2 regions of the Cytobacillus sp. SAFR-174 genome follow, and region 2 is predicted to be linked to the other one. Evidence: riboswitches for the same ligand, from Rfam matches in the RefSeq annotation. Region 2 holds a riboswitch; the other holds the start of a gene.
What was found. A riboswitch is a leader RNA that binds a small molecule or an ion and turns the genes downstream of it on or off. The one in region 2 is predicted to bind preQ1.

Region 1: linked by a shared signal. The riboswitch ahead of queF (preQ(1) synthase) and the one ahead of queC (7-cyano-7-deazaguanine synthase QueC) in region 2 are both predicted to bind preQ1.

What each region holds. Positions count from the first base shown of each region.
Region 1 covers NZ_JBQCMZ010000004.1:12,011-27,129, forward strand. The annotation lists gene ACTHRG_RS05410 (STAS domain-containing protein) at 1-11, opposite strand, end outside; gene ACTHRG_RS05415 (DNA topoisomerase III) at 214-2,307, shown strand; partial or broken gene ACTHRG_RS05420 (short-chain fatty acid transporter) at 2,407-3,719, shown strand; gene ACTHRG_RS05425 (MDR family MFS transporter) at 3,837-5,117, shown strand; gene ACTHRG_RS05430 (aminopeptidase) at 5,255-6,487, shown strand; gene ACTHRG_RS05435 (hypothetical protein) at 6,527-7,720, opposite strand; gene panF (sodium/pantothenate symporter) at 7,993-9,435, opposite strand; gene ACTHRG_RS05445 (YhdT family protein) at 9,432-9,722, opposite strand; gene queF (preQ(1) synthase) at 9,882-10,379, opposite strand; PreQ1 riboswitch class I at 10,490-10,535, opposite strand; gene mscL (large conductance mechanosensitive channel protein MscL) at 10,677-11,048, shown strand; gene ACTHRG_RS05460 (Bax inhibitor-1/YccA family protein) at 11,119-11,754, shown strand; partial or broken gene ACTHRG_RS05465 (AhpC/TSA family protein) at 11,975-12,412, shown strand; gene ACTHRG_RS05470 (5-formyltetrahydrofolate cyclo-ligase) at 12,424-13,149, opposite strand; gene ACTHRG_RS05475 (gluconate 2-dehydrogenase subunit 3 family protein) at 13,875-14,639, shown strand; gene ACTHRG_RS05480 (GMC family oxidoreductase) at 14,666-15,119, shown strand, end outside.
Region 2 covers NZ_JBQCMZ010000002.1:236,004-251,122, forward strand. The annotation lists gene ACTHRG_RS03445 (HIT family protein) at 1-25, shown strand, start outside; gene ACTHRG_RS03450 (AI-2E family transporter) at 57-1,070, opposite strand; gene ACTHRG_RS03455 (hypothetical protein) at 1,112-1,420, opposite strand; gene ACTHRG_RS03460 (SDR family oxidoreductase) at 1,528-2,373, shown strand; gene ACTHRG_RS03465 (hypothetical protein) at 2,370-2,702, opposite strand; gene ACTHRG_RS03470 (metallophosphoesterase) at 2,869-4,011, shown strand; gene ACTHRG_RS03475 (putative hydro-lyase) at 4,037-4,828, opposite strand; gene ACTHRG_RS03480 (NRAMP family divalent metal transporter) at 4,849-6,039, opposite strand; gene ACTHRG_RS03485 (LamB/YcsF family protein) at 6,150-6,920, opposite strand; gene ACTHRG_RS03490 (biotin-dependent carboxyltransferase family protein) at 6,922-7,932, opposite strand; gene pxpB (5-oxoprolinase subunit PxpB) at 7,929-8,639, opposite strand; gene ACTHRG_RS03500 (CBS domain-containing protein) at 8,977-9,699, shown strand; gene ACTHRG_RS03505 (hypothetical protein) at 9,750-9,878, opposite strand; PreQ1 riboswitch class I at 10,031-10,073, shown strand; gene queC (7-cyano-7-deazaguanine synthase QueC) at 10,127-10,786, shown strand; gene queD (6-carboxytetrahydropterin synthase QueD) at 10,790-11,266, shown strand; gene queE (7-carboxy-7-deazaguanine synthase QueE) at 11,259-11,990, shown strand; gene ACTHRG_RS03525 (ABC transporter ATP-binding protein) at 12,135-13,241, shown strand; gene ACTHRG_RS03530 (ABC transporter permease) at 13,231-14,034, shown strand; gene ACTHRG_RS03535 (ABC transporter permease) at 14,035-14,838, shown strand; gene ACTHRG_RS03540 (ABC transporter substrate-binding protein) at 14,835-15,119, shown strand, end outside.

The DNA of each region.
Region 1 (15,119 bases), on a different contig from region 2:
TTTTCATGCATTATTTTCACCTTGTCTTTCTATTTGTCAGCAAACTGTTATATTCATTGTAAAATGAATCGGAGTTAATGAAAAGTAATACACCTTAAATCGGCATCTGTCTGATTTTGTCTATAATAACGTATCCCATTACAAATATGAATGATTTTCCGCTATACTTAGTTAGGATACAAAAGGAACTGAATGGATTTGAAAGGAGTCATTATGAAATCACTTGTTCTTGCTGAAAAGCCCAGTGTTGCCCGTGAAATCGCCCGGGTGCTGGGATGCCGGCAATCTCATAAAAGCTATATGGAAGGCGATAAATATATCGTCACTTGGGCTCTTGGCCACTTAATCGAATTAAAGATGCCGGAGCATTATGACAGCAAATATAAAAACTGGAATCTGGAGGATCTGCCGATTATTCCTGACCAAATGGGCCTGAAGGTGATGAAGCAGACCAGCCACCAGTATAAAGCTATTGAAAACCTGGCAAAGCGGAAGGATGTTACGGAAATAATCATTGCAACCGATGCAGGCCGTGAAGGGGAGCTTGTCGCTCGCTGGATATTAGAGAAAATCCGCTGGCGCAAGACAATCAAGCGCTTATGGATATCCTCTGTAACGGACCGCGCTATCCGTGACGGTTTTCAAAACCTTAAGCCCGGTAAACAATTTGAAGATTTGTATGAATCCGCCGTGTGCCGGGCAGAGGCTGACTGGCTCATCGGCCTAAATGTCACAAGGGCTCTGACGACTAAATACAAGGATCCCCTATCTGCGGGCCGGGTGCAGACACCGACTCTGGCGCTCGTTATGGAAAGGGAAAAAGTGATTCAGCAATTTGTTCCAAAAGAGTACTGGACGATTCGCGCCCACATTGGCCCACTGCAGGCTGACTGGGAGAAAAATGGTGAAAAGCGCATTTTCTCTAAAGAGGCAGCAGATGGAGTTCTTTCCAAAGTAAAGGGGCAAAAAGCGGTTATCCAGTCCATTAACCGGAAGGAAAAAACAGAGCTTCAGCCTCTTCCTTATGATTTGACGGAACTGCAGCGTGACGCGAATAAACGTTTTGGCTTTTCTGCCAAGAAAACTTCGAATGTACTGCAGAAACTGTATGAGCAGCATAAGCTTGTCACCTATCCGCGGACAGACTCACGCTATTTAACAAAGGATATGGAAGCAACCATGATGGATCGCCTTCATGGAATCGCTGCTTCCTATAAGGATGAAGTGAAGCCAATCCTTGCGAATCAGGGCAGGGTGCTCGCAAAAAGAGTGTTTAATAATGAAAAGGTAACCGATCATCATGCGATTATTCCGACTGAAGAACGTGTACATCTCGGTGATTTGTCCCCTGATGAGCGTAAGCTGTACGAAATGATTTTGCGCAGATTTTTGGCCATTTTCCATAACCCTTATAAGTATGAAACCATCCATGCTGCTATCGATGTTAATGGTGAGAAATTCACAGCGAGGGAAACGGCCGTTATCGACCTCGGTTATCGCAAGGTGGAACGGAATACTGAAGAAGAGACAGGAAAACAGAGCCTGAAGAACATTTCGAAAGGACAGAGCTTTACACTGCAAAATGCCGAATCCGCTGCAAAGCTGACTGATCCGCCTCTTCGCTATTCAGAAGCTGACATTTTGACCCAGATGGAAAAATACAGCCTCGGAACGCCTGCGACAAGAGCGGAAATCATTGAACGGCTTCTTGAGACTGAAGCGCTCGAAAGGCAAAATGGACGCCTGTTTCCGACTAAAAAGGGCAAACAGCTGATGGACCTGGTGAATGAAGATCTGAAATCACCGGAACTGACAGCCAAATGGGAGCAGGAGCTGGAGAAAATCGCACGCGGAAAAGCAGATCCAAAAGAGTTTCTCCAGAATATCCGCAAGCAGACTCAAAACTTGGTTTCAGAAATTAAAAAGAGTGACAAATCGTACCGTGCCCATAATCTCACGGGCTCAAAATGTCCTGAATGCGATTCCTTCCTGAAAGAAAGGAATACAAAGGATGGGAAAATACTTGTCTGCTCGAACCTTGATTGCAGTTTCCGAAAGCGCAAGGATCCAAAGCTTTCAAACCGCCGCTGCCCGCAGTGCCGAAAAAAAATGGAGATCCACCAGGGCAAGGCAGGCACCTACTTCCAGTGCCGCCCATGCAATGTGGTGGAGAAAGCACAGGACAAAAAGAAAGCCGTCAACAAACGCGAAGAACGAAAACTTGTTCAGAAATATACCCAGAAGGAAGAGTCCTTTGGAACAAGCCTTGGCGATTTGCTGAAGGCCGCAATGGAAGATAAAGATTAAAGTTTAGCCCTGGCTGCTGCCGGGGCTTTTCTATATGAACTGGCATACATAGCTTGTCCTCTCCATAGCATGTACTAATACTGAAAGGAGAGTGACAGGATGTTAACCAGAATGGCAGATCGTTTCTCCAAGCTTGTGGAAAGGTATCTCCCTGACGCCTTTGTCATTGCTGTACTTATGACTCTGTTTGTCTTCATAGCCGGATTTTTCATGAAGCCTTCTGAACCTGCCCAGCTGTTTAAATCTTTTGGTGACGGCTTCTGGGTATACCTTGCTTTTACCATGCAAATGGTGCTTCTCTTGATGACAGGCATGGCGCTTGCTTCTGTTCCTTCTGTACAGCGTATACTTGAAAAGCTTTCCTCCAAAGCGAAGACGGCCAACCAGGCCTACGTACTGACTTTTCTCATTTCTTCTGCTGCTTATTATATTAACTGGGGCCTTGCTGTTGTCGTTGGCGCCATTATTGCACGTGAAGTCGGGAAAAGAAATCAGAACGCACACTTCCCGCTATTAGTGGCTGCAGCCTATGCACCTACAGCTCTATATACAGCTGGCTTGTCAAGTTCAATCGGTCTGACTGTTTCGACAAAGGGGCACTTTCTGGAGGATATTGCTGGGGTGATTCCAACTTCAGAGACGATTTTTCATCCGGGAACAATCGCAATATTAATTGCCCTTATTGTTACAATGCCAATTTTCATCGTGCTCATGGCACCCAAGAAAAATATTATCTCATATGTTCCGCCAAAGATGTCCAAGGAAGAAGCTGAACCGGTTGAAGTTTTAAAAACGCCCGCCGGAAAACTTGAAAGAACACCTTTTCTCGGCATCTTTACCGGATTAATCGGGTTAATCTATGTCATTTTCGAGTTCATAAACGGGCGTGACCTTGACTTGAATATTATCAATATTACCTTTCTATCCCTGGGCCTTATCCTGCACAAATCGCTTGTGCAATACGCAAATGCCTTTAAAGAAGCGGGTTCTGCCATTTCCCCTATCATTCTGCAATTTCCGTTTTACGCCGGAATTATCGCCGTTCTTGGCAGCTCCGGGCTGGCAGAGTCGATAATCAATGGAATGGCGTCCATAGCAAGTAAAGACACCTTTGATATTTTACCTATTGGGCCGCTGGCATCGTCAATATTCTTGCCCCTTCAGGCGGCGGGCAGTGGGCTTTACAGGGGCCTCTTCAAGTTCCTGCCGGGCTGCAGCTGGGGGTTGATCCCGCCATTACGGCTATGGCTGTAGGCTGGGGTGATGCCTGGACGAACCTGATCCAGCCTTTCTGGGCACTTCCTATTTTAAGTGTAGTCGGCCTTCATATTCGTCATATTATGGGCTACTGTGCATTGCTGGCCATATGGGTAGGCATTGTTACCACTGTTTTGATGATTTTCGTCTATTGATATGAAAAGCCAAACCTTCATCAAGGTTTGGCTTTTTTGAACAAAAAGTCTTCTTGTGTTTCTTCTAAATTTGGTAGTATGATAGCGTTATTCTGAGATTGAAGATGGGGACGCAGCATGAAAATAAAAGATTGGGATAAGAATCTAAAAGTAAGGTTATTTGGGGAAGCGCTTATGAATATTACATTCTGGATGTTCTTCCCGTTTTTAACGATTTATTTCGCGGATGAATTCGGAAAAGACAAGGCTGGTTTATTGCTCATTTTTTCTCAGGTATTCTCAGTGCTTGCCAACTTAATGGGCGGTTATACAGCTGACCGCTTTGGCCGCAAAAAAATGATGGTTCTTTCTGCTTTCGGCCAGGGACTTTCATTTATTATTTTTGGATTTGCCAGTTCACCCTGGCTGGAATCTCCTGTGCTTGGTTTTATCTGCTTTGCTTTTGTGGGAATCTTCGGCTCATTTTATTGGCCGGCAAGCCAGGCAATGGTTGCCGATGTGGTGGAGGAAAAAGACAGAAGCCAGGTATTTGCTATTTTTTACACTTCTATTAATATTGCGGTTGTGGTGGGTCCCATTTTAGGAGCCATTTTCTATGTCCATTACCGTTTTCAGCTTCTTATGGCCGCAGGCATTATCTGTATTCTGTTAGCTTTCATCCTTTTCCGATGGACAAGGGAAACTTTACCTCCGCAGATACATGGGTCAAGTGAAAACAGTAAATGGCATCATGTTTTAGTAAAGCAAACCAAAGATTATGGCATTATCTTCAGGGACAGGACCTTTCTCCTTTTTATCCTGGCAGGTGTTTTGGCTGCACAGACTTTTATGCAGCTTGATCTGTTAATACCTGTCTATACAAATGAAGTGATTCATAACCAGCAGCTTTTTAAATGGATGGACTGGTCCTTTACCGTTCAGGGGGAACAGGCTTTTGGCATTCTGCTGTCCGAGAACGGCTTCCTTGTCGCCTTATTTACCGTAGCTGTCACCAAAATGATGATAAAGTACAAGGAAAGGAATGTCTTTATCTTATCATCTCTTACGTATGCAGCAGCCATCATACTGTTTGGACAAACCCAATGGATATGGGGATTAATTCTGGCAATGGCCGTTTTCACTATGGGCGAATTAATGACCGCTGGCCTCCAGCAGAGCTTTGTATCAAAGATTGCTCCCGATCATATGCGGGGTCAGTACTTTGCAGCTGCCTCCCTTCGATTTACAGTCGGAAAAACCATTGCGCCGATCTCTATCCCCCTTACAGTCTGGATCGGCTATGACTGGACATTCTTTATATTGGCACTGCTGGCTGGTATAAGTGCGTTTTTGTATTGGCTGATGTTTGCTTTGCCTGAAAGGAATAAAGCATTTCATGCAAAAAAGGAATCTGTTTAAGATTCCTTTTTAATTATGTCTCCGCCCGGAGATGGAGCCCTGAAGTTCTGCAGCATGATTTTCAGTTCAATAGGTTTCTTTTTCCGGACAGAACCGCTACAATGAAAATGAAGATTCTGACAAAAGGAGAATACATAATGAGTCAATTTCAAACGAATTTAGAGAAATACGCAGAGCTTGCAGTGAAGGTCGGCGTAAATGTACAAAAGGGGCAGACGCTGGTTATTAACACAACACTTGATTCAGCTGAACTGGTTCGCACTATTGTGAAAAAGGCATATGAAGCAGGAGCTCATAACGTTGTTGTGAACTGGAGCGATGATGCGGTCACACGCACGAAATACGATTTAGCACCGGATGAGTCTTTCTCCGAATACCCTGAATGGCGTGCAAAGGAAGTCGAAGATTTAGCTGAAAAAGGTGCGGCATTCATGTCAATCGTTTCAGCAAGCCCTGATTTGCTGAAAGGCGTGAAATCAGAGCGAATCTCAAGCTTCCAGAAAGCAGCCGGACAGGCGCTTGCAAAATACCGCAAATTCATCCAGTCGGATAAAGTGAGCTGGACAGTCATTGCTGCGCCTTCCCAAGCATGGGCAAACATGGTATTCCCTGAAGCTCCGGAGGAATCCAGGGTTGAAATGCTTTGGGACGCTATTTTTAAAGCCACTCGCGCTGACCTGGATAACCCGGTTGAAGCCTGGAAAAAGCATGATGAAACACTTCATGAAAAAGTGGATTACTTAAACAGCAAGCGATATCAGAAGCTTCACTATAAAGCTCCAGGCACAGACCTGACAATCGAGCTTCCAAAAGGCCATTTATGGGTCGGGGCAGGCAGTGTGAATGAACAGGGGCACGAATTCATGGCGAACATGCCGACTGAAGAAGTGTTCACAGTACCATACAAGACAGGTGTGAACGGTACAGTTTCGAGCACAAAGCCGCTAAGCTATGGCGGAAACATCATCGATAACTTCAGCCTGACATTTGAAAACGGCCGCATTGTCGATGTGAAGGCAGAAGAAGGAGAAGAAATCCTTAAGCAGCTGGTTGAGACAGATGAAGGCTCCCACTATCTTGGAGAAGTGGCACTGGTTCCTTTCAACTCGCCAATTTCCAAGTCCAATCTACTTTTCTATAATACTTTATTTGACGAAAATGCTTCAAACCACCTTGCCATCGGCAGTGCATATGCATTCTGTATTGAAGGCGGCAAGAAAATGTCCAGTGAAGAACTGGGTGAAAACGGCTTGAACGAAAGCTTAACACATGTTGATTTCATGATCGGTTCCGCTGAAATGGATATCGACGGAATCACTGAAGACGGCAGCGCTGAACCTGTATTCAGAAAAGGTGATTGGGCATTTTAAAGCGGAAGCGCCCTTTCATGACTATAAAAAATCATGCGGTCATTGACCCGCATGATTTTTTATTTTCCTTAATACAATTTCACTGACGTTTCCTTCTAAATCAGAAACCATATCGATAGAATATTTATCTGCCGGGTAGGTGGAGATAGTTTCACCTGACAGCTTCTCTTCCCTAACCTCCGCTGGAGTGCCAAACATGGCAGTAATCTCGTCCATTGACGTTCTCACCCGCTGTCCAGGAATGGAAATAGCTGTTACGTTCCCGGTTTCCCGTTCATAATAATAGGTGATTTCAGGATACATCACAAAAGGGCTTCCACCTTCAAACCCCTCTTCAACAAAGTTTGGATCTGACTTTTTAATTTCAGATATGTTTGTGCCAATCGGAAATGGACTTCCGAGGGGGATTCCCTGTTTTGCTTTCTCAATGGCATCCCCGCTGAGTGCCAGGTTTTTAAAAGGATAGTAAATGGCTTCCTTTTTCAGCCACAGGTTCATCCAGTCGATATCAGAATGATCTTCTTCTGAAAGCTCGATTTGGTCGTGCAGGCTCATTGAATGGGCTTCCTCATTAAAAAGCCATGTTGAAATAACCCATCCATCACTCTTTTTTTGGGCAGTTTGAAGATACTTTTGATTAATCGTTTTTATTTTCGCTTTGGAGGTAGTGGTCATGTCTTTTTCCGTACTGATTCTTTGCACTTCTCCATCTTTAATCGCCAGCAGCTGGCCCTTGACTAAGTTTTCCCCCTTGGACTGAAAGATCGAGATGATGGTTTTATTCCTCATTTTCTGAGTGTAAACCTGTTCCTTTGAAGGATTAAAGGACATTTCAGAACTGTCATTTAGAGCTGCTTGTTTATACGCCTCTTTTGACCCCTTCAAAGCCAGGTATACTGAATAATGTCCTGTAAAATAGGAATCGCCTTTCTTTCCTTTCGCGCTGTCCTCTTCCAAAATGGTTCTTCTTTCGTCTTCCGAAAAAAGGTAGACCGTATATTTCATGATCCCGTCTGTTGCGTCAATCTGGAAAAGTGACTTACGTTCAAGCCAAACCGTATCTTTTTTATCTTTTCCAGCCTCTTGTACGGATATATTAGCTTCTGCTTCTACTTTATCTTCTTTTTCAAGTTTTATTTCTTCTGTATTTAAAGATGCATTTATTTCACTTGAACAGCCTGCTATAACGGATGAAAGCATGGCAATTATGATCATATTTATAAAATTTTTCATTATATTCTCCCTAATGTAAAAAAACATTTCCATTTAAAGTCAAATGTTACAATTACGTTTCAACTAATTAAGTGTAACAAATAGGGATCGTTTCTACAAACCTATCAATATGCTCATTTTTTTACAAAAACCCATGTTTCCTCCCTTATCCTTTATATATGACTCTTCTCCTGCTTCAATCAAACGTTTGATTATAGTGGAGAGAGCCTGATCTATAGGCACTTTGCCGGTTAATACGAAAGGCCCCGGAATACCTCTCCGGAGCCTCTTGGTTAAATTTCTGCTGCTGCAGGTGCTGTTTTTTCGGTAAATAGACTTACAGCTATATAGGCGGCCAGTGATAAAGCAATAGGCAATACGACTGTATTCATGCCTAAAGCATTGGGATAAAAAGTATGGAATAAAATATAGGAAGCCGTTCCGGTTATCATGGAGGCCACCGCACCATATTTATTCCCCTTCGCCCAATAAAGACCCAGCACAACTGGCCATATGAACGCTGCTTCCAGTCCTCCGAAAGAAAAGAGATTCAGCCAAATCAGCAAATCGGGCGGACTGAGCGCCATAATGCATACCAGAATTCCCAGCAGAGCTGTGACTGCAAAACTCATTCTCTTAATCGTGCTTTCTTCAGCATCAGGTTTAATGTAATTAATATACACATCTTTTACAATCGCAGAGCTGACCAGGAGGAGCAGGGAATCCACGGTTGACATGATGGCAGCCATCGGTGCAGCCAGCACAATTCCCGCAAGCCATGGTGGAAGGACTTCCATGGCAATCATCGGCATAACTTTATCCCCCACCTCAATTCCCGGAAGAATCGGCCGGGCAAACACGCCAATTAAATGCATGCCCAGCATGATAAAGCCGACCACTATTGTTCCGATGATAATGGCCCTATGCATGGCTTTGGCATTTTTATAGGACATGGCCCTTACCGCAACCTGAGGAAGACCTACAACCCCCACTCCAACCAAAATCCAGAATGAGGACACATATAAAGGGGTCAATCCGCCATCAAAGCCAAACGGTGTAATCAGATTCGGGTTTTCTGAAGACAGATCACTGATAATATTCGGTATCCCTCCACCTGCCACAATAACAGCAACCAGAAGGATCATGGTGCCGATGAACATAATTCCGCCCTGGACGGCATCCGTTACGGCAACTGCACGGAAGCCGCCAATGACAACGTAGACCATGACAGAAGCCGCGAAAATAAACAAAGCAGATAAATAGCTTAATCCTGTCAGTGATTCAATTAACCTTGCTCCGCCAACCCATTGGGCAGCCATGGCGGAAAAAAGGAAAATAATGATGCTGAGCGAGGATAGCCAGACAACCCATTTGCTGTTATATCTCTCTTTCAGAAAATCGATGAGTGTTACAGCATTATACTTTCTTGCTGTAATCGCAAACTTTTTCCCAAGAACCATGAGGACGAAATAACCAGTAACAACCTGTGACATGGCAAGCAATACCCAGCCAAGCCCCTGGGTGTATGCAACACCGGGACCCCCAATGAAACTGCTGGCACTGCCGTATGTTGCAATCATGGTCATGGCCAGAATAAAACCGCCCAGCTGCCTTCCTCCAAGAAAATAATCCTGAAGAAACGAACTGCTCGTATCAATCTTTCTGCTGGACCATAGACCCACCAGAAAAATAATGACTAAAAAGAAAAGAAGAGGAGCAATAACCTGCCAGTTCATTCGGATTCTCCCCCTTCCCCGTTTTCTTCGAACGGAACTTCCTTAAACAGGAATTTTACAGCTGCTGATACCAGTATCACCATGACAACAAATCCGGCTACACAGCTCCAGAAAAACCAGGCAGGCATCCCCATGATGAATGTATACTCATCGGCAGGTTCGGACCCCAGCCCATAGGCAAACCCATACCACCAAATAAAATTAAAGAGTACCAGACCAATGCCAATCCACGCTTCTTTCTCTGCAATCTTAAAGCGAGGATCTTTTTTATGTATGCTTTTCTTCATTATATCCCCTTTCAGAGCTTTATTATTGTACTGCTCTATTAAAATACAGAATATTCCCTAAATATAATCCCACTTATGTATATTTTCTGCAACAAAAAAAGCAGATTCCTCTGCCTTTTTTGATATTATTTTAAAAATGAACTTTAAGCAAGCTATGGTTTAGCGATTGTCAATTGTCTCCGGATATAGATCATGGTTCATCAAGCGGTAATCGGCCATTTCTTCATATTTCGTCCCCGGCTTTCCGTAGTTGCAATACGGATCGATGGAGATTCCTCCACGCGGAGTGAACTTGCCCCAAACCTCAATATAGCGGGGATCCATTAATTCGATAAGATCATTCATAATGATATTCATGCAGTCCTCATGGAAATCGCCATGATTTCTGAAGCTGAAAAGATATAGCTTCAATGACTTGCTCTCTACCATCTTTTGATCCGGAATATAGCTGATATAGATGGTCGCAAAATCCGGCTGGCCTGTTTTTGGGCAAAGGCTCGTAAACTCAGGGCAATTAAACTTTACAAAATAATCGCGGTTTGGATGCTTATTATCAAAAGCCTCCAGAATCTCAGGAGCATATTCAAAAAGATATTTAGTACCCTGATTTCCCAACAATGTAATATCCGTTAATTCCTCATCTTTTCTTCCTGACATAAAAATAGCCTCCCTTTATATGATCCCGCTGATCCTAAAGAGAGGTCCGAAAAGTACAGCTTGAAAAATAAAACCATATCCTCTCGTGGATATGGTTGATTATTATAATCAAAGCCATAGTTTTTTATAGAGGGTGAAGCTATGAACCTCTCCCGCTCACACGGGAATAATAGAAATATAATTGTCATAGTTACTATAGAGAAAAAGCCTGTTTCTGTCAATAGGTCCTTCCCTATCTGGTTTTCATACCTTCTTCATAGTATAATAACGGTAATTTTCAAAGAAAGGTGACTTGTTATGTGGAATGAGTTTAAAAAATTCGCTCTAAAGGGAAATGTCCTGGATTTGGCGGTTGGGGTTGTAATCGGAGCTGCCTTCGGTAAGATTGTATCTTCCCTTGTAGATGATATCATTATGCCGCTTGTCGGATTGCTAATGGGCGGAGTTAACTTTACGGATTTGATGGTGAAAGTCGGCGGAGCACAGGTAAAATACGGTTTATTCATACAGAATGTGGTGGATTTCTTCATCGTGGCATTCTCCATTTTCGTCTTTATCAGGATTATTAACAATCGTTTCAAAAAGAAAGAAGAAGCAGCACCTGCACCAGCTGTGGATAAAAATATCGAGCTTTTAACTGAAATAAGAGACCTTTTAAAAAATAAATAATTAATGAAACTTAAATAATAGCTCAGTCGTATATACATATACAAAATGAATTTAGAGGAGAAATGAAAAAATGTATGTACAGCATACTGCAAATAACAGTTATTTGCCTTCTGTCTTACGGGCGTTTGCCTTATCATTGGGGATCGCATTTATCGGAACGATGGCGGGTGTTTTCATCCCTCCAGCCCTTTTTTTGCAGCTGATGCTTCTTGAACTTGGAATGCTGCTTTTCGCTTTCCTGCTCCGCCGCAAAAAAGCTATTGGGTATACATTCCTTTATGTATTTACATTTATTTCAGGAATGACGACCTACCCGATTGTTGCCCACTACCTGGCTGCTATTGGACCTAACCCTGTTTTAACAGCACTTGCTACGACCACGGTTGTGTTCACGGGCTTAGCCGTATATGCTTCGACAACGAAGCGGGACTTATCTTTCCTTGGCGGCATGCTGATTGCGGCATTGCTCGCCCTTATTGCGATCGGAATTTTCAGCCTCATCTGGCCGTTAAGCTCTAACGCGATGCTAGCATTCTCCTTCATCGGAGTGCTTGTGTTCAGCGGATATGTGCTATTCGACTTCAATCGCATGAAACAGTATGGAGTGTCACCGGAAGAAGTACCGTTGATGGCTCTATACCTTGATTTTATCAACCTGTTCATAAATATCCTTCGCATTTTTGGGATATTGGGGAGCCGGGACTAAACAGGAGTGCGAACTCCTGTTTTTTTATGTGCAAGCCGCAATTCTTTATTCCTTCAATAGAATTAGGTATGATCAGATGTAAATCCGAAAGGCGGGATATTTCATGAAATATATTTTAGAAACCCAAAATCCTGATAAAAATATTACGCTTGAACAGGCCATCAGCAGCCAATACACAATGGCTGTCTTCGTCCGCCATCTTGGCTGACCGGTCTGCCGGGAATATCTTGCGCAGTTGCGCGAGCGCATAAATGAAGTAGAAGCAAAAGGTTTTCAAGTCATTGTCATTGCTCCTTCGAAAGGAACCTTTATCAGTCAATTCCTTGAGCAATTCGGTCCGTTCCCTTTTCCGATCCTCGGCGACCCTTCCCGGGAAGCTTATAGAGGAACGGGACATAAAACCATGCCAAAATGGAAGCTTCTTTCAAAGGCAGCACTTGGGTTTATGACAGGAAAAGTTGGCGGCTTTATCCCTAAGGATGAAAAACAAAAGGAGTTTGTCATGAAATCAATGAAAACTCAGGATGTCTACATTCAGGGCGGGACGTGGCTTTTCTCGCCTCAGGGAAAAATCTTATGGAATCATATTGATGAATCCCCCGAAAATCACGCCATGATTGATGATGTTTTAAAGAATATGGACGAAGTTAAAGCTTAAAAGGCAGTCAATTACTTGGCTGCCTTTCCATTTGTGATCTCCCATATTTCACGCAAAACCGGCATCTCTTCCATTTCCTTCTCCGTGACAAGATCCCATTGAATCCCGGCTGGTTTTGGATAGGGCGTATTGGTTTTGATCAGTTCCTTTTCAGTGGCAATCCAGTCGACAGTCATATCATAAGGATCCCTCGGGATATCTGCTTCTGTCACCTGGGCGCTGTTAACTGTTCCTATCACAGGGATTTCAGGATTCCCCAGTTCCCTGATTATCGCATACTCCCGGTCAGCATAGCCCTCCCCTTTTCCGACCCGCCGGCCATCCCGGTGAAGCCCCACTGATCCGGCAAAAAACAAATCAATTTTCGGCAATTCTGTGAGGGGAACTTCTTTCCCGTATGAGTGAATATGCTTAAGGCTCGCTGCTTTTCGCTCCTCCCCGGGCGGTACCCACTCCGGCTTTACCATAATAAAACCTGCTTTCAGCCGTGGAGTCGGAACCAGCAATGTTTTTCCATCTTTCAGAATTTGGGTGCGGACCGGCAGCTGCGGAGAATCAGGATTTACCTTAATGACCTTAGCCTCTTTATACTCAGGCATAGTAAAAACAAATGCAGCCGCTTTTTCAGCTCCTTTGAAATTGGGAATTCTATTCGTTAAAGGAAACGGAAAGCGGCCAAGCTTGTTCTCCTCAAGAAAATTCCATATGTACTCACGGATTTCTTTCTTCGTTTTCATCGTGTTTCACTTCCTTTCTTTCATTTTATCTATTAAAGAAAAAAACTCCAATTTTTTAAATAAACAGGTTTTAACACAAGTATACGGGGTAAACAAATAATGCAAGGCCAATAACAAAACGGAAGGGACTGGTTGACGATGAAAAGCGTAACAGCGACTTCAAGGTTCGTCATTGGCATTGCAAGAAACCAGGGAGGGTTTGCAGAGCGTTCGAAAGGCACTCTCGTCTATAACCGATATATTTAAAATCGGTTCGGCCCTATGCAAATCGTAATCTCCAGGTTGTCCGTCATTCGGACTTAAAAAAGGTGCAGACCAATCGGTTTGCATCTTTTTTAATGCCATAAAGTGAAACTTCAATCAGTGGGGGTTTTCCTTAACCCCCACTGATTGTTAGTCGCGTTCTAGTGTCGCTAAGATCTCCGCTAGCGCTTCAATCAATCGACACTACGAACCCGATTGGTTCAACTAAGCCTCTGCTGCGCATCGGCAAGTTTCACTGTATCTCACCAATCGGGCCTTTACGGGCAGTTTGCCCCCCCCCCACGCTTATCCTCCTTTGATTCCTCTGAGTCTTGAAGCGGGGGTCTTACTGCCCGTTAGACTGCGATAAAAACCCCCTTATCTCCTCTCTTCTTTTCACAATCCAAAAAATATTCCTATCAAACTGTTTAGACAAGTATATTTTTCTCCATAATGGCAAATAAAAGGAGGTTTCCATATAGATGTCTGAACATGAACAAAAACAAGAATCAACCATGTCCCGGAGAAGATTCATCCGCAATTCCGGGTTAGTTGCCGGCGGTTTAGTAGGAGGCGGTATTCTTGGCGGCTTAATTGGTGCAAACATGAACAAAGACGGTACAGCAACGGAAGAGAATGCCCATACAAACGGGCATGATCAGGTTGCCTATCAGCAGTCGCCTTTATATTTCACAAACCCCGAGACATTCGGAATCCTGCAGGCTGCCGTTGAGAGAATTTATCCAAAGGATGAAAATGGCCCTGGTGCGAATGATTTGGATGTTCCATTTTTTATCGACCATCAGCTTGCGGGCTCATGGGGCAACAATACAAGGGAATATATGCAGGGTCCGTTCTTCCCAGGGTCGAACTTTCAGGGTTACCAATCCCCTTTAAAACGGCATGAAATATTTGATGTCGGACTTGCTGCCCTGCAGACCTACAGCAATGAAAAGTTCAAGAAGCCATTTGCTGAATTGGAGGGCGAACAGCAGGATGAAATTCTTACAGCCTTTGAAGAGGATAAAGTGAAGCTCCGGGGTGTTACTGCAAGGACGTTCTTTAATATTCTCCGGGCCGCCACCATTGAAGGTGTATATGCAGACCCTGCCTACGCCGGAAACAAAAATATGGAAGGCTGGAAAATGAAAGACTTTCCTGGCCATCAAATGAGCTATATCAATCAAATTGAGTCTGAAAAATTTGTGAAAATTAAACCAAACAGTCTCCATTCATATACGAAATAGTACTATCTTTTAAGGAAGTGGTAAAAATGGCGAAAACATTGCCAAAAACGGATGCAGTCATTGTAGGAGTCGGATGGGCCGGCGGAATCATTGCGGCTGAGCTTGGGAAACAGGGATTAAAAGTAGTCGGCCTGGAGCGTGGAAAAGAGCGCGGCGTGAAGGACTACTATGTGGTCCATGATGAACTGCGTTATGGAATCCGCTATGAATTAATGCAGGATCTTTCTAAAGAAACGATTACGTTCCGCAATCATGGGAAGGAACGTGCCCTTCCTATGCGCCAGCTTGGGTCCTTTTTGCTGGGCGAAGGCTTAGGCGGGTCCGGTGTTCACTGGAATGGGCATACTTTCCGCTTTCTGCCTTATGACTTTGAAATCAAGTCACAGACAGTTAAAAAATATGGCGAAGCCAAGATCAAAGGTCTTCAAGTTCAGGATTGGGGCATTACATACGATGAATTGGAGCCTTATTTTTACGAAT
Region 2 (15,119 bases):
TAAAAGAGGCGCAGTGAATAAATAAAAAACACACAGCAGACTGTGTGTTTTTCAAGTTACTGTATTTTCGGAGGATTGCTCTTGACTTCAAGTACATCCAGCAGAAACACAAACACCGGTATACCGACAATCAATCCCCAAACACCGAAGAAATGCTCTGAGAAAATCAGTACGATGAACGTATAAAATACTGGCAAATCCGTTTTGGAAGACATAAGCTTCGGGTTTAAAATATAGGCTTCAATCGCATGAATCACCATAATTAACAGGAGGATATATAACACCTGGATGAAGCCGCCTAGTGAATAGGCAATTGTACATAAAGGAACCAGGGAAATAATCACGCCTGCTACCGGGATCAGACCAAGCAGGAAGATAAGTATTGACAAGCCCATCAGGTGAGGGAAGTCCATGATCCAAAGGGCAAGTGTTGTCAGGATACAATTCACTGTGGCAATGACCACTTGAGCTTCAATAACCTTTCCAAATGTTTGCACGAACTTACTTCCAAAATAGGAAATCTCATTATAAAAGGCAGCCATTTTGCTGTATTTGAACTTTAAAGTAAACTCCATAAGTTTAGGCTTTTCAAGCAGGAAGAACAAACTAAGGATAAGCGACAGCAATACTTGAATCGCAATATGGCTAATATCGGAAAAATATTGAAGCAGGAACGCAAAGCCCTGTTCGAGATACTTCGTAATTTCATTTCTTTCAAGCATTTGTACAATGTAAGTGATAACAAGATTGTCATGCTTCTGAGTATAAAAGCTTTCAACCTGCTTAAACAGCTGAGAAATCTCAGTTACTATTAAAGGAAGATATTTAATAATCCCGATAGAAAGCAGGCCGATAATTCCTATATAAAGGGTTACGACAGTCAGTTTTCTATTCAGTTTAAATCTAGAAAGGACCAGTTTCACGAGCCTATCCATCAAGAAGGAAAAAATAAAAGTTATCAGGATTAAATTAATCATGCTTCTCGACAGGTAAAGAGCCAGAACTATAATTCCAAAAATGATGAATCGTTTAAAGCCGTTATTATTGAATAGTGATTTAATCGTTTCCAATTCTATTCCTCCACACTTTAGTAAGTTTCTTCAAGGTTCCATTAAATGCGGAGATAGTTACTCTGAAACATGTAGGGTGTCATGTATTCATTGCTTCTATGGAATGCAGCAGATGTAAGACTCTGAAAATACATGCGCCGTGCTTTAAAGTTGGTTGTTTTGGCGGTAGTATTTACTGCAGTTACCAGTGTGCTGCAAAAAGCAGGGTTTTTCAGAGCTGGTGAATCGATCACAATGGCATCTCTTCCCAGGTCATTGAAATCTATCTGCTCCTGGCTTTGCTGCACTGCCGGAATCAAACCGGATAAAAGCAGGAAAATGCTGATAAATATGTGAGCCAACTTGTTCATCCTCTTATTTTCAATATATTTATTATTTTATAATACTTTTACATTTAATTATATATCTATTTACGTTCGAAATAAAAAAATTAAGACCGGAGAAAGGATGAAGGTATTTGAAAAGGAAATATGCAGTTATTACCGGCTGTTCCAGCGGGTTTGGAATATTAATGGCCATTGAGCTGGCAAAGAATGATTTTCAAGTTCTTGCAACAATGAGAAACTTGGATAAAGGCAAAGCTTTAATGGAGAAAGCTGATAAAGAGGGAGTACTTGCTCAGATTTCCATTCACGAATTGGATGTCACTTCATCAGCTTCTATTGAAAATCTAAAAAGCCTGCTGCTCCAATTGCCTTCGGTTGATGTTTTAATCAATAATGCAGGCTATGCGGGCGCAGGATTTGCAGAAGAAATCCCGTTGGATGAGTATAGAGAACAGTTTGAAACAAATGTCTTTGGAACGATCGCCGTGACACAGGCAGTTCTGCCATTTATGCGGGAACAGGGATCAGGTACTATCCTAAACATCAGCTCCATCAGCGGAAGAGTAGGTTTTCCAGGCTTATCGCCATATGCCGCCTCAAAATTTGCGGTAGAAGGCTGGAGTGAATCACTTAGGCTTGAAGTCAAACCGTTTGGAGTAAATGTGGTGCTGATTGAGCCAGGATCCTTCAGGACAGGAATTTGGACAACAGGCAAAAAGATCGCGGAACCCTCTTTGAAAAACGACTCACCTTATTACTCTTATATGAAAAAAATACAGAGGTACCTTGAACAAGGAGAGCCCTTTTATGAAGATCCAATTATTGTTGCGAAAAAAGCAGTGGACATTATCAGGGAAAAAGAACCCGCACTCAGATACCCGGTAGGAAAGGGTGTCCGCACAAGAATTCGTTTGAAACACCTTCTGAGCTGGAAAAGCTGGGAGAAACTCATATTCAAGACACTTTATAAAGATTAATTGATAAACAAATAGCCGGTAATGATTAACCCAACGATAAAAAAGACAAAAGTCCCAGCAAGAAATGGATTGAGATTAATGAAGAAATCTGCTCTTTCTTCTTCATTCATATGAGTCATCATATTTAATTTTGAATCGGCAATTACATTATTTGTCCAGGCATCGCCCTGCGAAAAAGCAAATAAGCTCATTGCAAATAGGAGAAAGCTGCTGTAGGCAAAGGTATCAAGAAGAGGAAAGTTGAGAAGTAATGACACAACCGCTGCTAAAATGGATTCTAAAACAAAAAATAATAATGACCAAATCCAAAACTTTCTTTGTTTAACCATAAGAGGTCCTCCTTATTTCATTTCTTTTTTATACCGAATAAAGAGGAAAAAGGTTTCAAAATTTTCCTTTTTTTCTTCTTTTTTCTTAAGTCCCCAATCTCTGATTAATTTTCTTGCATCTAGAGAAAATAAGAAAACTAATCTTTGATCGTCTGGGGGAGTTGGAATGAAAAAGGGAATGAAAAAATATACGATCACGCTGTTATCATTCATAGCCCTTCTGCTTGTCTGGAACCAGACGGAAGCTGAAGTATCCGGACCGCCAACCATCCATCTGCGCGTGATGGAAACCACTGATTTGCATGGAAATATGATTGGTTATGATTATGAAGACCGCAGGAAAACAGTGGAGTTTGGGCTTTCCAGGACGGCCAGCCTGATTAAACAGGCTAGAAATGAGTCTCCTAACTCCCTTTTATTTGATAACGGGGACATTCTTGAAGGCAATGGGCTCGATGAATATGCCTATAGAAGCCATCCTCTTGATATGGCTAATGTCCATCCTGTTTTTAAGGCTATGAATACGCTGCTTTATGATGCTGCAACAGCGGGAAATCATGAATTTAATTACGGAATTGATTTTATGGAAGAAAGCCTCAGGGGAGCCAATTTTCCTTATGTGAATGCCAATATCTATGTGGAAGACGGCAATCAGCTTGAAGAAGATGACCTCAATTATTTTAACCCCTACACCATTATAGAGAAAGAAGTGACAGATACAGCTGGAGAAAAGCAAAAGCTGAATGTCGGAGTCATCGGCTTTATTACTCCGATTGTTGCGGAGTGGAATAAAGAGTATTTTCGCGGGAACCTTAAAGTGAAAAATATAAAAGAAACGGCAGAGCACTTTATCCCTATAATGAAAAGCAAAGGGGCGGATATCATTGTGGCCCTTGCACATACCGGCCTCCAATCCGATAAAGGGCTGGAGGAGAAAAAGGGCAATTCAGTTCAGGCACTCAGCAAAGTTCAAGGAATAGATGCCATTTTATTCGGTCACAGCCATTCTGTTTTTCCTGTCAAAGATGAGCTGCAAAAGGTGCCGGGGATCGACTTGAAGACAGGAACCATTAATGGAACAGCTGCTGTACAGGCTGGATACTGGGGCAATCATCTCGGTCTCATCGATTTGAAAATAGTCTTTCAGGGTGGAGAATGGAAAGTAAAAAGCAGTCTATCCACCATCAGGCCTGTTTACCGGACTATCAAAAGTAAAAAGAAGGAAGTCATCCCGGCTGACCCATTAATAGAGCAGATTATGAAAAAGGATCATCAAGATGCACTGGATTTTTTAAAACACAAAAAGTAAAAGGCGCCCAATGGACGCCTTTTTCCTATAAAACCGAAAACTCTTCATTTTTTAAATCAGTAATAAACATATGTCCCGGTGCATGTGTAATCATAATTTCCGGCTTTACATGCATGGCAACTGCCTGAGGAGTGACGCCACAAGCCCAAAAGACCGGAACCTCTCCATCTTTAATCGTCACGGCATCGCCAAAATCGGGCTGATGAATATTATGAATGCCGATTGCTTCAGGGTTCCCAATATGGACAGGGGCCCCATGGACAGAAGGGAAGCGGCTAGTCACCTGGACAGCCCGAATAGCTTCCTTCTCTGTCATCGGCCGCATACTCACAACCATTGGCCCTTCAAACCGGCCTGCCTTCACACACTCAATATTGGTTTTAAACATCGGGACATTCCGATTTTCCTCAATATGGCGGATAGGGATATTATTTTTCAGCAATGCTTCTTCAAAGGTAAAACTGCAGCCGATCAGAAATGCCACCATATCACCATCCCAATAAGAAGTGATGTCCGAAAGCTCCTCAGAGAGAACACCGTTTTTATAAATCCTGTATTTGGGCAAATCGGTTGTGATATCAGCATTTGGGGCTGACAGCATCGGCACAGGAGACCCAGGTTCTGTCACATCGATGATTGGGCAGGATTTTGGATTTCTTTGGCTGAAAAGGAGAAACTCAAAAGCCAGTTCCTTTGGCAATATGGCAAGATTGGCCTGAATGTAGCCGTTTGCCATTCCAGCAGTCGGCTTATCCCACTCGCCGCTGCGAATTAATTTGCGCGACTCATCAGGTTTCAATAGAGAAGGGGAGTTCATATAAAAATCTCCTTTCATGTTTATTTAAACAGCTCAGGGATTCCGTTGATTAATGAGTAAACCCCCATGTAAGACATGGCAACCACGATAATGACACCGAAAATTGTCATCCACAGAGGATGTTTGTAGTCACCGACAATTTTGGTTTTATAGGCAGCAATCAGCATGACACCTAATGCGATTGGCAGGATAAGACCATTTAATGAACCAACTAAAACCAGTATTTTTACCGGCTTTCCAATTAAAACAAAGACAAATGTAGAAACGGCAATAAACCCGACAATCACCCATTTATGATATTTTTCAATAGAAGGACTCAATGTCCGAATAAATGAGACTGAGGTATAGGCTGCACCGACTACAGAAGTGATGGCTGCTGCCCACATTACAACTCCAAACATTTTATAGCCAATATTGCCCGCAGCCAGCTGGAAAACAGAAGCTGGCGGGTTGGATGGGTCCAGTGCCAAGCCCTGCGAAACTACACCTAGGGCTGCGAGGAAAAGGAAGATACGCATTATGGAAGCAATCCCGATTGCACTCACAGAGCTCTTTGTGACTTCAGGAAGAGCTTCTTTTCCTTTGACACCTGCATCAATTAGGCGATGGCCGCCAGCAAAAGTGATATAGCCGCCGACCGTACCGCCGACTAGTGTAATAATGGCCAGAATATCAATTTTGTCTGGAACAAACGTTTTGACGACAGCTTCACCAACAGGAGGCTGTGCCGTAAACATGACATAAAGAGTTAATCCGATCATGACAAATCCTAAAATCTGTGTGAAGCGGTCCATTAATTTTCCGGCTTCTTTTACAAGAAAAATGCCAATTGCCAGAATTCCGCTTAAAAGGGCGCCAAATTCAGGCGAAATGCCGAAAATAACATTAGTACCCAGCCCGGCACCTGCAATATTTCCGATATTAAAAGCCAGTCCACCCATAACAATCAGGGCAGCCAGGAAATATCCGAGGCCCGGCAGGACATCATTGGCAATATCCTGGGCCCGTTTTTCAGACACAGCAATAATTCGCCAGATATTCATCTGTGCACCAATATCAATAATAATAGAAATTAAAATGACAAACCCGAAGCTCGCAAGCAGGGTTTCTGTAAATACAGTCGTCTGAGTCAGGAAGCCCGGGCCAATGGCAGATGTAGCCATAAGGAAGGCAGCGCCAAGTAAAAGACTGGCATTAGATTGCTTTTTCATGCATTTTCCCCCAATAATTCAATTTGTGGTTATTTTTTTATGCCATCAGCCTGCAGGGGCTGATGGGGTGCCATTCGCACAAGCATTAATTTTCTCCATCAATACCAATTTTATTTCAAAATATCACTGATTTTTGCTACCTGGATACCAGCTTCATTCAATGCCTTCGGAATGTACTGGGCAAATTCAAGAGCGCTTTCCCCGTCACCGTGGATGCAGATCGTATTGGCCTCAATGGATACATCAGTGCCTTGAACAGAATGAACTTTTCCTTCCTTGACCATGCGGATTACCTGATTAACAGCAGCGCTGTGATCAGTAATCAGTGCATTGCTTTCCCGTCTTGACGTAAGCGATCCGTCCTCCTGATAGGTCCGGTCTGAAAATACTTCATTGGCGGACCGGAGGCCAATTTTCCTGCCGGCTTTAACCAATTCGCCCCCTGAGAGACCGAACAGAATCAGTTCTGGATCCACTTTGTAAACAGCTTCTGCAATTGCTTCCGATAATGGTGCGCTTTTTGAGGCCATGTTAAACAGTGCACCGTGTGGTTTAACATGCTGAAGCTTACCGCCTTCTGATTTAACAAAAGCATATAAAGCGCCAATCTGGTAGACCACCAGGTCATAGGCTTCCTGAGGTGTAATACTAATATCCCTGCGGCCGAACCCGTGCAGGTCCTGGAGTCCCGGATGGACACCCAGGCCAACATTTTTCTCAAGCGCCAATCTGACTGTTTTTCGCATGGTCGCAGGGTCGCCGGCATGGAAGCCGCAGGCGATATTGGCTGAGGTGATGTGGTCCAGGATTTCCTCATCGCGTCCCATCTTGTAGGAACCAAAGCTTTCTCCCATATCACAGTTAATATCTACAATGTGCATGTTAATTTCCTCCTCTGGTTTTTAAAGATATCCCTTGTTTTAATTCCTTTAATTTCAGTTCTCTCTTTATAAGTAACTGTTGCGCCTCTTTATTTGATATTTCCACAAACCGTAAGGCATCCCCGGGTTTAGCTTGTGCCAGAAGGGGAAGATCGACAGCGGCAACCTGTCCAATTTTCGGATATCCGCCGGTTGTCTGCCTGTCAGCAAGCAGGACAATCGGATTTCCATCAGGCGGAACCTGAATGGAACCAAAATTGACGGCCTCAGATATTTGTTCAGCATGCTCTGACAGGGCAAGGGCAGGGCCCTTCAATCTATATCCCATCCTGTCAGATTGTGCTGTCACCTCAAATGCGTGATTAAAAAGCTGAATCCTGCTTTCATGGGTAAATAAATCAAATTGACGTCCCCTGGTGATTCTGATTTCCGGATTCCCCACAGTTTCCGGAATGAGTTTTGAAGCAATGCCCCAGTCGTTTTCAACAAAAACTTTATCAAGGAGCTGCTTTGATAAATAGTCCTTCATTTTCAAAGACTGGAGGGAAGGTTTGCCGGTTTCCACCACATCTCCAGCCTTTAATGCTCTGCCTTTAAAGCCGCCAATACCAGCGCGCAGGTAGGTGGATTTACTGTTCATTACTTCCGGAACGTCAAAACCACCGGAAACAGCCAGATAGGCCCGGCACCCTTTTTGGCATCCTCCGAATTTAAGTTCGCTGCCTTTTTTCACAAAAACAGACCGCCATGTCCGAATAGGCTGGCCATTGATCGAAGGGGAAAGATCACCGCTGCAAATTGAAATTAATGTGTCTTCTTCAAATGTCAGGGTTGGGCCCATCATCGTTATTTCCAATGCAGGATCATTCTCCTCATTTCCGGACAGCAGATTGGCCATCCTATGTGAAAAAGGATCCATTGCCCCGCTGGCTATGACGCCAAACTTCTGATAGCCGGTTCTTCCCAGATCCTGAATGCTTGAAAGGAGTCCAGGCTTTAACACTTTAATCATTGATCCGTCTCCTCCCAATGATGGTATTCTTCCAGACTGATTGGCCTGAATTTGATTTTATCGCCAGCTTTTAACAAGGTAGGGGATTCATCCATTGGGCGAAACAGCTTAACAGGAGTACGGCCGATCAGCTGCCAGCCTCCTGGCGTCTCAATTGGGTATATCCCGGTCTGCATCCCGGCAATTCCAACTGTACGCTCGGGAATTTTTAACCGTGGTGTATCCCGTCTTGGTGCGGCAATTTGTTCTGACATTCCGCCGATAAAAGGGAAGCCTGGCGCAAAGCCGATCATATAGACCAGATAGCTGCCAGAAGAGTGAATGTCTATTACTTCATCAGGGGTAAGTCCATTATGTTCGGCAACATAATCAAGATCAGGACCGAATTCTCCTCCATAGCAAACCGGAATTTCCACTATTCTTGCTTCCACTGCTTTATTTTCCCCCAGCTCTTCCATAAGCGGTTTTAGGAGAGAACATATGAAGTCAAATGGAAGTTCTCCATCTGAAAGCTGATAGATCTCGAATGGATTATAAAAAACAGTGACGGTTGTGTAAGCGGGTATGTATTCAATCATCCAATCTGGACGATGTTTCTCGAGAAAGGCTGTCAGTGTCTGCACTTTTTGATGTGCATCCTCACTGATTTCGTTCCCAAGTTCAATAAGAACGGCATTATCTCCTAAAGGATGTACAGTATACTCCATGATTTCACCAGCTTTCTCAATAATTGTAGGTAGCTGAAGGTTGTAAAATATTATTCAGTAATAATAAATATCCATTTTCGCCGAGACTAAATACACATATTATTCTTTCCTAAAACAAAGGAAATCTATGTTTATTAACGTTAGAACGAAAAAATTTATTAGTAAACTTATATATTTATGCAATGTCTTCAGCTAAACAATATAATATCATATAATAGATTGAAAATTCTATTTGTGCAAATTATTCTGCCGGAAGGCGAGCCAGAATCTTCATAGTTTATTTTGTCCTCTAATATGGGAATAAAGTAGGGACATTATGAATTAGGGAGAGATTATTGTGGGTACAGATATAAAAATGAACTTATCAGAAAGATTTGAGGCAGCCTTTAACCGAATTCACAAGGCTTTGAAACAATCTGCTAAACAAGCCAGAACTGACAGGTTTTATAAGCTGATTGAAATACAGAAAAACCATTCGCTGATTCGATTATATGAGGACGATTTATATCAGTTTGCCAAACTGAGAAATGCTATTGTTCATGAAAAAATTGATCTGGATTATTATATAGCAGAACCGCACCTGGAAACGGTGGAAAAAATTGAACTGATTGCCGGCCATTTTGAAAAGCCCAAAACCGCGATTTCGATTGCTGCCACACCGGTGTTTTATTTTTATGAAGATGGCAAGCTTTCAGATGTACTTGCCATTATCAATAAATTTTCACATTCCCAGTTTCCCATTTACTCCCGGGAAGAGGAATATTCCTGGCTATTAACCTCGGCGGATATTGTAAAATGGATGGCAGAGCATTTTACGGAAGAAACGATCCAGCTGAAAAAGGTGAAAATCAAAGAGCTTTACAACAAGAAATCCAAGCATCAAATAGCCTTTGCCGGTACGAATACCTCTATTTTCGATTTGGAGGATATGTTTGAGGAGAGCAGAAATAATAATGAAAAACTTGAAGGGATCATTGTAACCGAGAATGGAAAGCCCACTGAAAAACCAAAAGGCATCATTACTGCCTGGGATCTGCTGGAGGCTGATTCAGAAAATTGATACGCAAAAAAGGTGCAGGCAATAGCCGCACCTTTTTTTACCGGTTTCTTTTATTGGAGCAGTCCCATTCGTATCAGAGCAGACCTGTCCTGAATATTCATTCCTGCAGACCTTCTTGCAAATGTCCCTTTTTTTGCAATGCCAAAGGAATAGCGTGAAGTCGATGTAAACCTGATCATGGCTTCAATCCCTCCTTTTGAAATCGGCGATGTATTAATACTTTTCCACGATTTTGAATTATAAAACTTTTCGTTTGAATATAAGTAATATCTTCTAAAATTCCTGTAAAGATGATAATATAAACTGATAGTTCAATAGAAAATCCGTGTACACGGTAGAGGTTCTAGCTACCCTCTTTAAAAAACTAAGGAAAACAGGTCTGCTTTCTTAGTGGTCCTGTTTTTCTATGTTAAAGGAGAATATTTTTATGAAAAATGATAAAGCGCTCGTTGTATTCAGCGGCGGCCAGGATAGTACTACTTGCTTATTCTGGGCAAAGGAACGTTTTGCCGAGGTGGAAGCAGTCACTTTTAATTATAATCAGCGGCACAAACTTGAAATTGAATGTGCCAAGGAAATAGCAAAAGATCTGGGAATCAGGCATCATATCCTTGATATGTCCCTATTGAATCAGCTTGCGCCAAACGCACTGACCCGTGATGATATTGAAGTAAAGGATGGAGAGGAAGGCGGGCTTCCATCGACATTTGTGCCCGGAAGAAACCTTTTATTCATGTCCTTTGCCGGTGTACTGGCCAGTCAGATCAATGCCAGGCATATTATTACCGGTGTATGTGAAACAGATTTCAGCGGCTACCCTGATTGCCGGGACATTTTTATCAAATCACTGAATGTCACACTGAATCTGTCAATGGATGAACAGTTTGTGATCCATACGCCTTTAATGTGGCTCAATAAAGCTGAAACATGGAAGCTTGCAGATGAATTGGATGCCCTTGAGTATGTGCGTAATAATACGCTGACATGCTACAACGGCATTCCGGCAGATGGCTGCGGTGAGTGTCCTGCATGTCATTTAAGACAAAAAGGCCTTGAAGAATACCTCAGTGAAAAGGGGGAGCTTTAAGCTATGTACGGTTTCAGGATTGTTGAAAAACTCCAAAAAATTAATGAAGACATTAAGCCGGATCAGCTGAAATACCACCATAAGCGTGTAATGGTCAGCAAGGAATTCACTTTTGATTCAGCCCATCATTTGCATTGCTATGAAGGAAAATGCAAAAACCTGCATGGCCACACCTATAAGGTGATTTTTGGCATAAGCGGATTCGTGGATGACAGAGGGTTAATGATTGATTTCGGCGACATAAAAGAAATCTGGAAAAACGAGATTGAGATATTTCTTGACCATAAGTACCTGAACGAAACGCTGCCCCCAATGAATACGACAGCCGAGAATATGGTTGTCTGGATTTATGAAAAAATGCAAGAAAGCCTGCAAAACAGAATAGAGCAATATGACGGTGCAAGAGTTGAATTTGTGCGCCTTTTTGAAACTCCTACTAGCTATGCTGAAGCAAGAAGGGAGTGGATGGAAATTGAGTAAGATTCCTGTACTGGAAATCTTCGGGCCGACTATTCAGGGGGAAGGAATGGTGATCGGCCAAAAAACGATGTTCGTCCGTACAGCAGGATGTGATTATTCCTGCAGCTGGTGTGATTCCTCTTTTACCTGGGATGGAAGTGCGAAGGACAGCATCCGCCAAATGGAACCGGATGAAATCTGGAAGGAGCTTAAAGAACTCGGCGGGGACGGATTTTCTTTCGTAACCATTTCGGGCGGCAATCCGGCTCTTCTGAAAAATTTGGGTGAATTAATTTCTCTGCTTAAAGCTGAACGTATTAAGCTCTGCCTCGAAACACAGGGAAGCCGCTGGCAGGATTGGTTTTATGATATTGATGAACTGACCCTGTCCCCAAAGCCGCCGAGTTCAGGCATGAATACGGACTTTGAAGTGCTTGATCTGATCGTGAATAAACTGCAGGCAGGCAGAAGAGAAGATCAGCAGTTCTCCCTGAAGATCGTTGTTTTTGATGATGAGGATTATGAATATGCCAAAAACGTATATCAGCGCTATCCAGGGGTTCCGTTTTATCTGCAGGTGGGAAATGATGATACGGTAACAGCAGACGACCGGAATTTACTGCAGAGGCTGCTTGATAAATATGATTGGCTTATTGAAAAAACGATTCATGACAGTGAGCTGACAGATGTGAAAGTTCTTCCGCAGCTGCATACCTATGTATGGGGCAATAAGCGGGGAGTGTAGCATCTATAATCCCGCATTCAAGATGCGGGGTTATTTTTGTAGGCAAATTGCAATATATGACAGATTTCGGGCAATCTATGATATTATACGTTTGAACTTAACAAGGCATACGTGCTGTAAATTTCTATAGATAGGGAGAGTTAGATGACAGATAACACCATTATCCGTTTTAATTCGGTGACAAAAAGATATGATAATGATCCGCCAGTTTTAAAAAATGTCAGCTTTGAAATTGAACGCGGGAAGTTTTATACCCTGCTGGGTCCATCGGGCTGCGGGAAAACGACGATATTGCGGCTGATTGCCGGCTTTACTGAACCTTCTGATGGGGATATCTATTTTAATGGAAAAGTCATTAATCATGTTCCCGCCAACAAAAGGCAAGTAAACACGGTTTTTCAGGACTATGCCCTGTTTCCGCATCTGAATGTGTATGAAAACATAGCATTCGGCTTAAAAATCAAAAAAATGAAGAAAGCGGAGATTGAGAAAAAAGTAAAAGAAGCGCTGAAGTTTGTAAACCTTGAAGGCTATGAAAACCGGGAAATTAAAGAAATGTCAGGAGGGCAGCGCCAGCGTGTTGCCATCGCAAGGGCCATTGTCAATGAGCCTGAGGTCATTCTCCTGGATGAGCCCCTATCCGCTCTTGACCTGAAGCTGCGGACCGAAATGCAGTATGAACTTAGGGAGCTGCAGAGAAATCTTGGCATCACGTTTATTTTCGTCACACATGACCAGGAGGAAGCACTTGCCATGTCAGATGAAATCTTCGTGCTTAACAGCGGAAGCATTGAGCAGAGCGGTACTCCTACTGATATTTATGACGAGCCGATCAATCGCTTTGTAGCAGATTTTATTGGTGAATCCAATATAGTTGCCGGAACGATGATCAAGGATTATCAGGTACAGTTTGCCGGAAGGTTATTTGAGTGTGTTGACGGAGGCTTTGAGCCGAATGAAGAAGTTGAGATTGTAATCCGGCCTGAAGACCTGGCTATTACAGCCCCGGATGATGGGAAGCTGAAGGTTAAAGTTGACTCCCAGCTATTCAGGGGAGTACATTATGAGATCAGCTGCTATGACAGCGATGGCAATGAGTGGCTCGTCCATTCAACCAAAAAGGCGACCGTCGGGGATCAAATTGGCCTTCATTTCGACCCTGAAGCGATTCACGTCATGAGGCATGGGGAAACCGAAGAGGAATTTGATAAGCGTCTGGAAGCTTATGAAGAGGGAAGCCATGAGAACTAATTCCCGCAATTTTTATTTAATTCCTTATGTGCTTTGGATTGCCCTCTTTGTTGTGACGCCTTTGCTTCTTGTTCTGTATTATTCATTCTTTGATATTGAAGGGCATTTCACATTGGAGAATTATCGGAAATTCTTTACGCCTGTTTATTTAAAAATGACGCTAAGCTCCTTTTGGTATGCCTTTTTAATAACGTTATTTTCATTACTGATCGCATATCCGACGGCCTACCTGCTGACGAAAACGAAGCATAAGCAGCTGTGGCTCTTATTGATCATCCTGCCATCCTGGATTAATCTGCTTTTGAAAGCCTATGCTTTCCTTGGCATCTTCGGAACCTATGGCGCTGCGAATAACTTTCTGGAAGCGATGGGAATCGGCGGAAGACAAATCCTGTTTACGGATTTCAGCTTTATCTTTGTGTCGGTCTATATATTTCTTCCTTTTATGATATTGCCGATATTTAATTCTTTAGATGAATTGAATCCAACGCTTTTGGATGCTTCCAATGATTTGGGCGGTTCTTCCTGGGTAACATTCAAGCGTGTTATCTTTCCATTGACACTGGATGGCGTTAAAGCAGGATGCCAGATTGTCTTTATCCCTGCTCTATCATTATTCATGCTGACAAGACTGATTGCTGGAAACCGTGTCATTACTCTTGGAACCGCCATTGAGCAGCACTTTCTTGTAACACAGGATTGGGGAATGGGCTCTACCATTGCCGTCTTCCTGATTATTGCCATGGTACTCATTATGGTGCTGACAGGCAGAAGAAAGCGGGGGATCCTATAAATGAAAAAGAACAGGAAATGGCCGGCAGTTTATTTGGCTCTTATCTTTATCATCCTGTACGCCCCGATCTTTTACTTAATATTTTATTCCTTCAACAGTGGAGGAACCATGTATCAATTCGAAGGATTTACTTTGGATTGGTATCGGGAGCTGTTTGCGGATACCCGATTGCTCATCATTGTCCTGAACACGGTTATTATTGCTCTTTTATCTGCAGCGATATCGACCATCTTTGGAGTGGCTGGGGCACTTGCGATTGCTTATGCACGAAAGCGCAGAGTGAAAAACACGCTCCTGTCGTTGAATAATGTGCTGATTGTCAGTCCGGATGTCATTATTGGCGCGTCGTTTTTAATTCTTTTTACGATGATCGGACTTAAGCTTGGATTTGTATCTGTTTTACTGGCACACATCGCCTTCAGTGTTCCGATTGTCGTTCTGATGGTTTTGCCTAAGATTGAAGAAATGAGCACATCGATGATTTATGCTGCCATGGATCTTGGGGCCAGCAGGTTGGATGTGCTGACTAAGGTCATTCTCCCTTATATCACACCTGGAATTTTCGCAGGCTTTTTTATGGCCCTGACCTATTCTCTGGATGATTTTGCCGTCACTTTCTTTGTTACAGGCAATGGCTTTACCACTTTGTCAGTTGAGATTTATTCCCTGGCAAGAAGGGGAGTTTCACTAAATATCAATGCTTTATCCGCTTTGCTTTTCCTATTTACCATCATTCTGGTGACAGGCTATTACTTTATTACAAAGCGCAATGATAAGCCGAATGGAATGGGGGTAAGGCAATGAAGAAGCTTATTCAGGCGCTCGCCGCCGTATTAATCGTTTCATTCGCCTTGTTGTACATCGTTTCCGGGCTGAATTCCTCCCAGGGCTACACAAGCGGCAATACATTGACCATTTTTAACTGGGGCGATTATATTGATGCAGACCTGGTGGATAAGTTCGAACAGGAAACAGGCATTAAAGTCATCTATGAAACATTCGATTCCAATGAAGCGATGATGACGAAAATTGAACAGGGCGGAACAGCTTATGATATTGCAGTTCCATCAGAATATGCGATTGAA